Regions from separate parts of the Bacillus mexicanus genome, predicted to be linked through region 1. Evidence: riboswitches for the same ligand, from Rfam matches in the RefSeq annotation. Region 1 holds a riboswitch; each other region holds the start of a gene.
What was found. A riboswitch is a leader RNA that binds a small molecule or an ion and turns the genes downstream of it on or off. The one in region 1 is predicted to bind S-adenosylmethionine.
Positions count from the first base shown of each region.

Region 2: linked by a shared signal. The riboswitch ahead of AAGG74_RS13555 (5-methyltetrahydropteroyltriglutamate--homocysteine S-methyltransferase) and the one ahead of metE (5-methyltetrahydropteroyltriglutamate--homocysteine S-methyltransferase) in region 1 are both predicted to bind S-adenosylmethionine.
Region 3: linked by a shared signal. The riboswitch ahead of metK (methionine adenosyltransferase) and the one ahead of metE (5-methyltetrahydropteroyltriglutamate--homocysteine S-methyltransferase) in region 1 are both predicted to bind S-adenosylmethionine.
Region 4: linked by a shared signal. The riboswitch ahead of AAGG74_RS05915 (phosphoadenylyl-sulfate reductase) and the one ahead of metE (5-methyltetrahydropteroyltriglutamate--homocysteine S-methyltransferase) in region 1 are both predicted to bind S-adenosylmethionine.

Region 1 is NZ_JBCEYV010000001.1:1,344,926-1,348,031, reverse strand. It holds gene metE (5-methyltetrahydropteroyltriglutamate--homocysteine S-methyltransferase) at 1-1,113, opposite strand, end outside; SAM riboswitch class I at 1,241-1,396, opposite strand; gene AAGG74_RS07120 (S8 family peptidase) at 1,527-2,486, opposite strand; gene rsbRB (RsbT co-antagonist RsbRB) at 2,705-3,106, shown strand, end outside.
Region 2 is NZ_JBCEYV010000002.1:766,311-769,416, forward strand. It holds SAM riboswitch class I at 34-141, shown strand; gene AAGG74_RS13550 (5-methyltetrahydropteroyltriglutamate--homocysteine S-methyltransferase) at 225-1,358, shown strand; SAM riboswitch class I at 1,426-1,532, shown strand; gene AAGG74_RS13555 (5-methyltetrahydropteroyltriglutamate--homocysteine S-methyltransferase) at 1,609-2,745, shown strand; purine riboswitch at 2,997-3,098, shown strand.
Region 3 is NZ_JBCEYV010000001.1:23,248-26,353, reverse strand. It holds gene metK (methionine adenosyltransferase) at 1-1,199, opposite strand, end outside; SAM riboswitch class I at 1,367-1,505, opposite strand; gene pckA (phosphoenolpyruvate carboxykinase (ATP)) at 1,704-3,106, shown strand, end outside.
Region 4 is NZ_JBCEYV010000001.1:1,115,240-1,118,345, forward strand. It holds gene sat (sulfate adenylyltransferase) at 1-200, opposite strand, end outside; gene cysP (sulfate permease) at 249-1,313, opposite strand; gene AAGG74_RS05915 (phosphoadenylyl-sulfate reductase) at 1,325-2,026, opposite strand; SAM riboswitch class I at 2,190-2,295, opposite strand; gene pyrE (orotate phosphoribosyltransferase) at 2,440-3,072, opposite strand; gene pyrF (orotidine-5'-phosphate decarboxylase) at 3,069-3,106, opposite strand, start outside.

The DNA of each region.
Region 1 (3,106 bases):
GATCGCCGCTTTTCCTGATACTAAACCTTCTTTCAAAGCTGTCAGCTCGGCTAGCTTTTCTTTTGCGTAGGATAATCCATTCAGTAAATCCTTCTCCAAATGCTCGTCAGGGTGTTTCGCTACAGGCACATGCAGCAGGCTGCTGGAAGGCTGAATCCACAGTTCATCCACTTTAGCAATGCTGAGTATATGGAGAATGGCATCGAGACGTTCATCAAGATCCGCTTTCCAAATGTTGCGTCCGTCAATCACGCCGGCTGCCAGCACTTTGTCTGTCGGAAAACCGTGTGTTTTGAGCTGTTCCAGATTTCTGCCTTTATCGTGGACGAAATCAAGGCCAATTCCCTGTACCGGGTAAGAGATCAGCTCTTCATAAGCATCAACAGAATCAAAATACGTTTGCAAAAGCACATTCAAGGAGGAAAGCTCGCTTGTTATGCTTTCAAATAATTCTTTTGCGCTACGGACATCCTCGCTAGAAGCTGTAACAAGCGCCGGCTCATCAATTTGAACCCATTTAACGCCTTCTTCCTCAAGCTCTTTTAACAGCTGTGCATATAACGGGACAAGGCGTTTTTGGATTGCTTTTGCTTCAGATGGTTTATAGCCTTTGGCAAGCGTGACAAACGTATAAGGGCCGACAATCACCGGTTTTGTCTCAATACCGTATTCCTGTTTGATCCTGCGGTAATCTGTGAGCTGTTTGTTTCGTGTCAGCCGGAACTCAATGCTTTCGTCATATTCAGGAACGATGTAATGGTAGTTTGTATTAAACCATTTTGTCATTTCACTGGACACGGCATCTTTTATTCCGCGGGCAATAGCGAAGTATGTATCGGTAGCGTCAGTCAAATGTCTGAATCGTTTCGGTATCCAGTTGAAGCTGACTGCTGTGTCGAGTACATGATCATACTGTGTGAAATCAGAAACAGGCACAACATCAATCTGCTGGTCAATTTGTGTTTTTACGGCAGATAAAAACAGGTCGTCGATTTGCTTTAAAAACGTATCTTTATCATTGCTGCCTTTCCAATACGCTTCAAGCGCTTTTTTCCATTCTCTGTTCAGTCCGATTCTTGGAAACCCTACATTCGATGTTTTGATGGTTGTCATTGTTTCTCCTCCTTTATATGTAAAACACTCTCGTTAACCCGCGGATACAGGCTGCTAAGAGGTTTTCTCACAACAAAAAGCCTCTTTCCCATGAGAGAAAGAGGCTTTTCTACGTAAAACACTGCCTCTCTCATCTCTCAGACACAATCTGATGGAATTAGCACCGTGCCTTATGAGACATCAGTCTCGGCGCGAAAAGCAGTGCGCCCCATTTCACAATGGAATTACGGTCGGTTGCTGTTGGGGTCAAAAGGCCAATCCCTCGCCCAACTCTCGATAAGAGAAAATGTTATGAATTTTTTAAAAGTTAAATCATTTGTTGGTAATCTTAACAGGAATCCAAATTCACTGTCAACATAGAATCGAAAAAATATTTTACAGTATTTTCATTATATTATATAAGAAAAATAATTTTATAGGGTCAGCAAATGTGATTGCTCTGCCTGTTCTGCAAGCTCATCTAGAACAGTTAAATACAGGAATCCATTGCCTGCCAGCGTTTTAGCAATATCAAGCGGAAATGTTCTGCGGATCAGCTGTGCATAAACCTCAGATTCAGATAGCTTTCGTTGAAATGCTTCTTCCTCAAAGCTTTTGATTAAAGCGAGCGCTCCGCTGACATGGGGGGCAGCCATTGATGTGCCGGTAAGCTTACCGTACTTTTTGTTAGGGAGGGTAGATAATATTTGTTCACCCGGAGCGACAAGATCAATTTCCTTATTAGCGTTTGAAAATTCTGATAATTTACGCGCTACGGAAACAGATCCAACTGCAATGACTTCATTATATGCCGCAGGGTAGGAAAGCTCTTCTGTGCGTTCGTCGCCGTCACCTTCATTCCCCGCTGCGCAAACGATGAGCACTCCGCTTTTAACGGCATTTTTCACCGCTTCTTTCAGCTCAGGTACATCGGTTGGTCCGCCAAGAGACATTGAGATAATATCGACTTTCTGTTCTACAGCATAGTTAATGCCGTTAATAATCCATTCGTACTGTCCGCTGCCGTTTTCACCACCGAGAACCTTCACAATCAACAGGCTTGCCTCAGGGGCAACTCCAGAAATCCCGCCGTTTGAATCATTGGCTGCAACAGTTCCGGCGACGTGTGTGCCGTGTCCGTTGTAGTCGGTAATTGCATCTTCCTTGCCGCCGTCGTCATCCGTAAAATTCTTTCCGCCGATGATTTGGGTTTTTAAATCAGGATGGCTTGCGTCGCATCCAGTGTCCAATATAGCGATTTTTACATTTTTTCCTTTTACCCCTTTTGCCCACATTTCTGGCGCCTTAATCACTTTAATGCCCTCAGGAAGCTCGTTTACATCCATGATCTGCTCATTGGTCACATACGGGATCAAGCGGATTTCACCATTCATAAAAAAGCCCTCCTTTTTTATGCTTTCAAGTGGATACAAGGGTGTTACCTCCTATTATATGAAAAAAACAATCGTTCAGACAGAGTCATTTGAATCATTTTGAAAAAATAGGATCCCGTCGAAATAATCAATTATTTTCAAAAAAACAGCTTTAATATGTATGACTGGGATTCAGCCGTCGGTCAAGTTATAATAATGTTAGGGAAAGGAGCATTGTGATGAAACTGAATGAAAAATTATATGCATTTTTTTCAGAGCATGTGGAACAAATGGCCGAGGAATGGATTGATACAATGGAGGAAAGCGATCCGAATTCGCTTTACGCCTTACATAATGCGTCAGTAACGGAAGAATTGAAAGAGCAGGATAGAGAATTTTACCGACATTTGAACTACATGTATGTTTTACCGGAAAAACAATTTCTCGAAGAATTTCAAGAGTGGGTCATTGAGCTGACGGACGATCAAAAGCATCTTAATACTCCGGTTCAGTATGTCATTCGGGAGTTTATGAGAAATCGGAGATTATATACGAAGTATTTTGAGAAGTTTGCAGAAGAAAACGAATCGGCGTTTGAATCGGGAGAGAAACAAAAATGGGCTGATTTGATTGTCAAAGTC
Region 2 (3,106 bases), on a different contig from region 1:
ATTAAGATAATTGAAATTTGAATATGCAGATGTACCTTATCAAGAGAGGTGGAGGGACTGGCCCTATGATACCCGGCAACCGCTGTTTCACAACAGAATGGTGCTAAATCCTTTAGAACATTGCGTTCTTGCAGATGAGGCGGAGATTTGATCATTCAAGCTCTTCCTTACTCGAAGGAAGAGCTTTTTTATGTTCAACACATTTCAGAAAAGAGGCGAATGACATGGCTCAACAAACAAATGGTGCGGGACAAAAACCAGCAAAACAACACAGCGCTCCCTTCCGTGCCGATCATGTTGGCAGTTTACTGCGATCTGTTCCGGTGAAAGAAGCACGGCAGAAGAAAGCGGCCGGCAAGGTCACAGCAGAACAGCTTCGTGAAATCGAAAATCAAGAAATCATCCGGATTGTAGACAAGCAAAAAGAAATTGGCCTTGAAGTGGTAACTGATGGGGAATTCCGCCGTTCTTGGTGGCATTATGATTTCCTGGAGGGGCTTGACGGAGTGGAACCGTTTATTCCGGCGGAAGGAATTCAGTTCCACAATGCAAAAACAAAAGCACGCAGCATCAAAGTGACGGGAAAACTCGATTTTACGGATCACCCAGCGCTTGCTGATTATCGATTTTTACAAGAAATTGCTGGAGATGCGACACCAAAACTGACGATTCCGAGCCCGAATATGCTGTTTTTTGGTGAAAAGGCGGATAAAAAAGTTTATGACGACCAAGAGGAATACTTTCATGATCTGGCCCAAGCGTACAAAAAAGCAATCAAAGCCTTTTATGATGCCGGATGCCGTTACCTTCAGCTTGATGATACGTCATGGTCCCTTTTCTTTGAGGAAAAAGGCAGAGAAGTTGTCCGGGCACTCGGCGGCGATCCAGAAACATTGCCTGCCTTGTTCGCCAAAACGATTAACGAGGCAGTGGCAGACCGGCCTGATGATTTAACAATCACGATGCACATTTGCCGGGGCAACTTCCGTTCAACTTGGGCGGCATCAGGAGGCTATGATGCTGTTGCAGAAACGATTTTGGACGGCTTACACTTGGATGGACTGTTCTTGGAATACGATGATGACCGCTCTGGAAACTTTGATCCTCTCCGTTTTGTGAAGCGCAAGGATCTGCACATTGTGCTCGGTTTGATTACATCGAAATACGGCGAGCTTGAAAATCCTGAAGATGTGAAACGCCGAATTCATGAAGCCGCGCGCTTTGTCAGCCTGGATCAGCTGTGCCTCAGCCCGCAATGCGGTTTCGCCTCTACAGAAGAAGGCAATCTTTTGACAGAGGAGCAGCAATGGGCGAAGCTGCGTCATGTCATCAACATCGCCAATGATGTGTGGAGATAATCTATCATTGACAGAATCAGAAAATGTGTGAATAATAGATAATATCAGAAAATTTCATAAAAGGTTTTCCTTATCAAGAGAGGTGGAGGGACTGGCCCTGCGATACCCGGCAACCGCTGTTTAACAGAATGGTGCTAAATCCTTTAGAACAATGATTGTTCTTGAAGATAAGGTTGAGATTGTCAGACAAGCTCTTCCTTATCCCAAGGAAGAGCTTTTTATATTTGAATGGAAAGAAGGAATGGACAACATGCCACAACAAAAAACACCCGCAGAACAAAAATCACTTCAAAGAAAAAAACCGCCGTTTCGCGCGGATCAAGTCGGAAGCTTGCTGAGATCAGAGCCCGTTAAAAAAGCGCGGCTGCAAAAAGCGGCCGGCGATATAACGGCTGAGCAGCTTCGCCAAATCGAAAATGATGAAATCATCCGCATCGTGGAAAAACAGAAGGAAACCGGCCTGAACGTCGTGACAGACGGTGAATTCCGCAGAGCATGGTGGCACTTTGATTTTCTGGAAAATTTGGATGGCGTTGAGCCGTTTACTCCTGAGCAAGGGATTCAATTCCATAACGTACAAACAAAAGCACGCGGCATTAAAGTCACAGGCGATATCGACTTTTCAACTCACCCAATGCTCGAAGATTACTCATTTCTCCATAGTATTGCCGGTGATGCGACGCCTAAGATGACGATTCCGAGCCCGAATATGCTGTTTTTCCGCGGAAAACTGGAAAAGGGTGCATACAAAAACGACTATCACCTTTTCCAGCACGATGTGTCCCAAGCATATAAAAAAGCGATTCAAGCGTTTTATGACAGAGGCTGCCGTTACCTCCAGCTTGATGATACAGCATGGGCTGTTTTCTTATCAGAAAAAGGCTTAAAACAAATCGAAGCGTTCGGAACAACACCTGATGAGCTACGCCAGCTGTTTGCGAAATCGATTAATGACGCGATTGCAGACCGTCCGGATGACCTGACAGTCACCATGCATATTTGCCGCGGCAACTTCCAGTCCACTTGGACAGCGGAAGGCGGCTATGACGCAGCAGCTGAAACCATTTTTGACGGCTTGAATCTTGACGGGCTTTTCTTAGAGTATGATGATTCACGCTCCGGCGGATTTGAGCCGCTCCGTTACGTAAAACGGCCTGACCTTCAACTAGTCCTTGGCTTAGTGACATCTAAATTCGGTGAGCTTGAACACCCGGATGATGTGAAACGCCGGATCGAAGAAGCGTCTCGTTATGTAGGCTTAGACCAGCTTTGCCTCAGCCCGCAATGCGGATTCGCTTCAACTGAAGAAGGCAACAAGCTGACTGAAGAACAGCAGTGGGCGAAGCTCCGCCATGTGGTTGAAATCGCTAACGATGTTTGGAAATAAGCAAAGAAAAACACACTTGATTCCATTGCGGAGCAAGTGTGTTTTTTTTCAGCTGTTGCACCATCCTGAGTGGCACACGGCTCTTATCAAAATCAGACAGAGCAAAATCTGCAAACAAATTGACTGCATGAAATGGATGACACACGAACGTGTTATTCCTTTATTTTCTCATGCCGCAATATTAATTTTATTATTGTGAAAAAAGTTAAAAAGGTTGATTTTCAAAAAATGAAAGGATAAAATACTGCTATCATCTTAGAAAAAGACATTCTTGTATATAATCAGTAATATGGTCTGATTGTTTCTACCTAGTAACCGTAAAAAACTAGACTACAAGAAAGTTTGATTAAATTTGAACGAG
Region 3 (3,106 bases), 1.3 Mb from region 1:
TCTCCTAACGCTTCTTTACGCAGCTGCTCCGCCTTGTCTGTACGTTCCCACGGAAGATCAACATCGTGGCGTCCAAAGTGGCCGTATGCAGCAGTTTGTTTGTAGATCGGACGGCGTAAATCAAGCATTTTGATAATGCCGGCAGGTCGTAAATCAAAGTTATTGCGAACAACTTCAATCAGTTTTTCCTCAGAAGCTTTTCCGGAACCGAAAGTGTTGATTGAGATTGACACGGGCTGAGCAACACCGATCGCGTAAGCAAGCTGCACTTCGCAAGAATCTGCCAGCTCAGCCGCAACGATGTTTTTTGCAACATATCTTGCTGCATATGCAGCAGAACGGTCTACCTTCGTCGCATCCTTACCTGAGAACGCGCCGCCGCCGTGGCGTGCATAGCCGCCATACGTATCAACGATGATTTTGCGTCCTGTAAGTCCAGCATCCCCTTGAGGCCCTCCGATAACGAAACGTCCTGTAGGGTTGATGAAATATTTTGTTTCCTCATCAATCAGCTCTTCAGGAACAACCGGGTTGATCACATGTTCTTTAATGTTACGCTGGATTTGCTCAAGCGTAATTTCAGGGTGATGCTGAGTTGAAATGACAATCGCGTCAATGCGAACAGGTTTGTTCTGTTCATCGTACTCAACTGTTACCTGTGTTTTGCCGTCAGGGCGAAGGTACGGAAGAATATCTTCTTTACGGACTTCACTGAGGCGGCGGGCCAATTTATGAGCAAGTGAAATTGGAAGAGGCATTAGCTCTTTCGTTTCGTTGCACGCATAACCGAACATTAAACCTTGGTCACCCGCACCGATCGCTTCAATTTCTTCGTCGCTCATTGTGCCTTCACGGGCTTCAAGCGCTTGGTCTACACCCATCGCAATATCAGCAGATTGCTCGTCAATTGATGTTAAAACTGCACAAGTTTCCGCATCAAATCCGTATTTCGCACGTGTGTATCCGATCTCTTTAATGGTTTGGCGAACGGTTTTCGGAATGTCAACATACGTAGATGTTGTGATCTCTCCGCTGACAAGAACTAAGCCAGTTGTCACAGATGTTTCACAAGCAACACGCGCGTTAGGGTCTTTCTTTAAAATTTCATCTAAAATGCTGTCAGAAATCTGGTCACAGATTTTATCCGGATGCCCCTCCGTAACAGATTCTGATGTAAATAAACGACGATTTTTACTCATGATTTGCTTCCTCCTGCACAAGGCCTCCCGAAAGACCTTGTATATATGATACGGAACTCGCTCCCTCTTATACAATGAAACGTTATATTAGAGAATGTAAATTGGCATATTTATGAAATAAAAAAACCTTTTCCATCGAGGAAAGGGTTTGGTCTTTGTGCCTTTCACTCTTATCGCTCAAGGAATCATACAACCTTGCAACAGGTTAGCACCTTGGTTGTCTCACACAATTGAACATAATAAATAACAGAGAAACCGGTTGCTGGGCTTCATAGGGCCTGTCCCTCCGCCAGCTCGGGATAAGAGTATCCGCTCAATGAAATATCTTATCGTAAAAAGGTTTGCAATGTCAATATGATTCAAAAGAAATAGGCGCCTATATCAAGGGAAAAGATTGGAATATGCATACACAAAAAACGATAAATAGTATAGACTATTTAAAAATATATGTTATACTAATTCACAATTAGCAAAACACAAAAAAACGATAAAGGAAGGTTTCATATGAACTCAGTTGATTTGACCGCTGATTTACAAGCATTATTAACAAGTCCAAATGTGTGTCATAATTTATCAGCAGCACAGCTTACAGAAAAAGTATTATCCCGCAACGAAGGCATTTTAACTTCTACGGGTGCTGTCCGGGCGACAACAGGGGCTTATACGGGACGTTCACCTAAAGACAAATTTATCGTGGCGGAAGAAAGCACGAAACATAAGGTCGATTGGGGTCCGGTGAATCAGCCGATTTCAGAAGAAGCATTTGAGCGGCTGTACGCGAAAGTCGTCAGCTATCTGAAGCAGCGAGATGAGCTGTTCGTTTTCGAAGGATTTGCCGGAGCAGACGAAAAATACAGGCTGCCGATCACCGTCGTAAATGAGTTCGCATGGCACAATTTATTCGCCAGACAGCTGTTTATCCGCCCGGAAGGCAATGATAAGAAAACAGTTGAACAGCCGTTTACGATTCTTTCTGCACCACATTTCAAAGCAGATTCAAAAACAGACGGCACACATTCCGAAACGTTTATTATTGTCTCTTTCGAAAAGCGCACGATCTTAATCGGCGGAACAGAGTATGCTGGGGAAATGAAAAAATCGATTTTCTCCATTATGAATTTCCTGCTCCCTGAAAGAAATATTCTATCCATGCACTGCTCCGCCAATGTCGGTGAGACAGGTGATGTCGCCCTTTTCTTCGGATTGTCTGGCACAGGTAAAACCACCCTTTCAGCCGATGCTGATCGCAAGCTGATCGGCGACGATGAACACGGCTGGTCTGACACAGGCGTCTTTAATATTGAAGGCGGGTGCTACGCTAAATGTATTCATTTAAGCAAGGAAAAAGAGCCTCAGATTTTTAATGCGATCCGCTTTGGGTCTGTTCTCGAGAATGTTGTTGTGGATGAAGGTACGCGGGAAGCCAATTATGATGATTCCTTCTATACTGAAAACACGCGGGCGGCTTATCCGATTCATATGATTGACAACATTGTAACTCCGAGCATGGCAGGCCACCCGTCAGCGATTGTATTTTTGACGGCTGATGCATTCGGAGTGCTGCCGCCGATCAGCAAGCTGACGAAAGAACAGGCGATGTACCATTTCTTGAGCGGCTATACGAGCAAGCTAGCTGGAACCGAACGCGGTGTGACGTCTCCTGAGACGACGTTTTCCACATGCTTCGGCTCACCGTTTTTACCGCTTCCTGCTCACGTCTACGCTGAAATGCTCGGCCAAAAGATCGATGAACACGGCGCAGACGTTTTCTTGGTCAATACCGGCTGGACCGGCGGCGGCTACGGCACAGGCGAACGCATGAAGCTTTCTTACACGAGAGCGATGGTCAAAGCAGCGATTGAAGGCAAATTAGAGGATGCTGAAATGATGACTGACGATATTTTCGG
Region 4 (3,106 bases), 230 kb from region 1:
AAAAGACGCATGTTTTCGACAACAGATACGTAATCTTTTTCATTAAAGAAGCCTTCGATCGGGCTGTATGCGCCGATCCCCATTAATTCCAAATCTGCGAAAGAAATTAAATCAAGTTCAATTTCTTTTTGAATACCGCTCACATCATATGATTCATCTACTCTGTTTACTAATGTTCCTCCGTGTGGTGCTAAGCTCATAATATCAATTTCCTCCTAGTTTACTTATAGATTAACTCAGATTAATGGTCAGATTCCCCCGCCTTGTTCGTGGACAGTGCGTCTCTCTTTGCGAATGGCCTTTGTCAGGCTGATGGCACCGCCTGCCGCTAAAAGCACACTTACCATAATAAAGATTGAATAATAATCACCTTTTAAAAACAAAGATACAAGAAGATAAGAAATCGATAAGGATAAAAACGGAGATACAATCCATACCTTCAGCATCGTTTGAACGACTTGTTTATGAAACACGTTCGGGCCGTTTTTGGCCATGCCGATTCCGATAATTGATGATGACGTGACTTGCGCTAAAGGCACCGGCATCCCAAATACAGAACTGATGATCACCAGTCCGGCACCTGTACCGGATAAGAGAATGCCTTCGCCTTTTGCGAATCTCGTAATTTTCTTCCCGTTTGTCTCTAATACCCGCCGGCCTAATAACAGCGCGCCAAGAGCAACAAAAATTCCCCCGTACAAGGTTCCTTTCGCCACATCAAGCACACCGGCCGCAACTAATGGGCCAACGGCATTTGCAACATTGTTCATGCCGGCAGAAAATGCTTCGAAAAATCCGGCACCTAACAAAACAATGCCAAGGATTTTTTGCTTTTTAGAAGATTTAATTTCAATTTTAAAATAACGAAACAGCTTAGATACGAAATAAGTGAAAGCGAAGGCGAACAGCGGGACAACAATCCAAAACGACACAATGACCAAAATTTTGTTTACAAACAATACTTTGTAAGCCACTCCCACTCCGACAACAGCACCGACTGTTACTTCGCTTGTCGATAAAGGAATGCCAAGAAGATTAGCCGTAAAAAGCGAAAGCGCAGCGGCTCCAATAATGATGCAAACAATCGTCAGTGTAATCGTCTGTTCGGGGATAATCCCGGAGCTGATGGTTTTGACGACCTCGCCTCCGCCAATGACCGCCCCTGACAGTACGCCGACTGCACACAGGATTAAAGCGTAGGTTTTTCTTTTGACGGCTCCAGAGCCATAAGCGACTCCCATCGAAGCCGCTGCACCGCTCGCGCCAATATTCATTGCGAAAAACAAGCTAAATAAAATAGCGGCTAGTTCCATTTTCCAGCTCCTTATTCATGCAGTCCGCATTCTGTTTTCGCCATACCATTCCATCTGCCTGAACGTAAATCCTCTGCGGTAAAAGCAGGCGCCGTACAAGGCGCACAGCCAATACTTGGATATCCTTGGTCATGAAGCGGATTGTAGTCCAGCTCATTCCGGGATGTGTATCTCCATATGTCTTTCCAAGTCCAATGGATGAGCGGGCATACTTTTACTGATTTGAATTTTTCATCTTTGTTTAAGAAGTTCGTATTGGCGCGGCTCGGTCCTTGATCGCGGCGCAGACCAGACAGCCAAGCTGGATGTCCTGAAAGCGCCTCTCGTAAAGGAACGATCTTTCTAAGATAGCAGCACTGATTCGGCTCTCTTTCCCACAATTTGTCCCCATGTTCTTCGGCTTGTTCCTCAAGGGTAAGGTCTGGTTTTTTCAAAATGATATTAAGACCCGGATAACGCTCTTTCACTCGCTCAATCGTTTCATAGGTTTCTTTAAAATGAAGCCCTGTATCAAGGAACACAATCTCTGCGTCTTTTTTCACTTTATAAATTAAGTCAATGAGAACGATCCCCTCAATTCCGAAACTGCAGGCATAAACAAGCTCATTGCCATAATGGCCGTATGCCCATTTTAAAACTGACAGCGCTCCTTTATAAGGATCGTCTTCGGGAAATGTAATCGTTGGTTCTTCCCAATTATCATACGTTAACATTTCTCATTCCTCCTTTCGGAGACAAACAAACAGTAGCTTTCTGCCGGTTGTCTTTTCCCATTTGTAATGTGATGTGCGGCTGCTGTTATGACAGACAGCCTTTCTTCCTCTTAAAACAAAAAACTTTCAATCCGGCGGAAAGAAAGACAGGAACAGCATACAGCCCTTATCTTTCAAAATGGATTCATTTTGCTGGAAGTAGCACCTTACAAACTATTGCAGGTTGCCGGGCTTCATAGGTCCAGTCCCTCAGCCGCTCTTGATAAGTTTTTAGATTTGTAGTAAATTTTAGCACAATTCTAACATAAGTCAACCCGACTTTTTTGATAGGATTAATAAAAAAACAGACCCATAGGCCTGTTTTCAATCACATCAAGGTTTTGAACCCTTTGTATATCATCAAAATTTATTTTTTACTTTTTAAACCAATCTTTTGACTCGGGATTTCGTTTCCACGTTTTCAGCTTTTCCAGATCGTCTGACTGAATCTTTCCGTTTTCGAGCGCGACCTCTGTGAGCGTATCATAATCCGTCAAAGAGTAGTATGGCAGTTCTGCTTTTGTGAAGGCTTCCTGCGCTTTAGGGAGACCGTACGTAAAGATGGAGACGACACCGAGCACTTCACAGCCAGCCGCTTGCAAAGCTGCCGCAGCTTCAAGTACGCTTCCCCCTGTGGAGATTAAATCTTCAATCACGACCGTTTTTTGCCCTTTTTGCACTGCCCCCTCAATCTGATTGCCTTTTCCGTGCGCTTTCGGTTTGCTTCTCACATAACACATCGGCAAATGTAAACGGTCAGCCGCTAGAGCAGCATGAGGAATACCGGCTGTTGCTGTTCCCGCAATCATTTCAGCTTCAGGAAAATGCTCTTCGACAAGCTTGCTGATGCCTGCGGCGACATCATTTCTGACCTCAGGGAATGATAGCGTCAGACGGTTGTCACAGTAGATTGGCGATAAAATACCGCTTGCCCACGTAAATGGCTCGTTTGGGCGTAAAAATACAGCTTGGATGTCTAATAGATGTTTTGCGATGGTTTGTTTCATTGTTTGATTCCCTCCCATTCGAGTCTGACAGCTT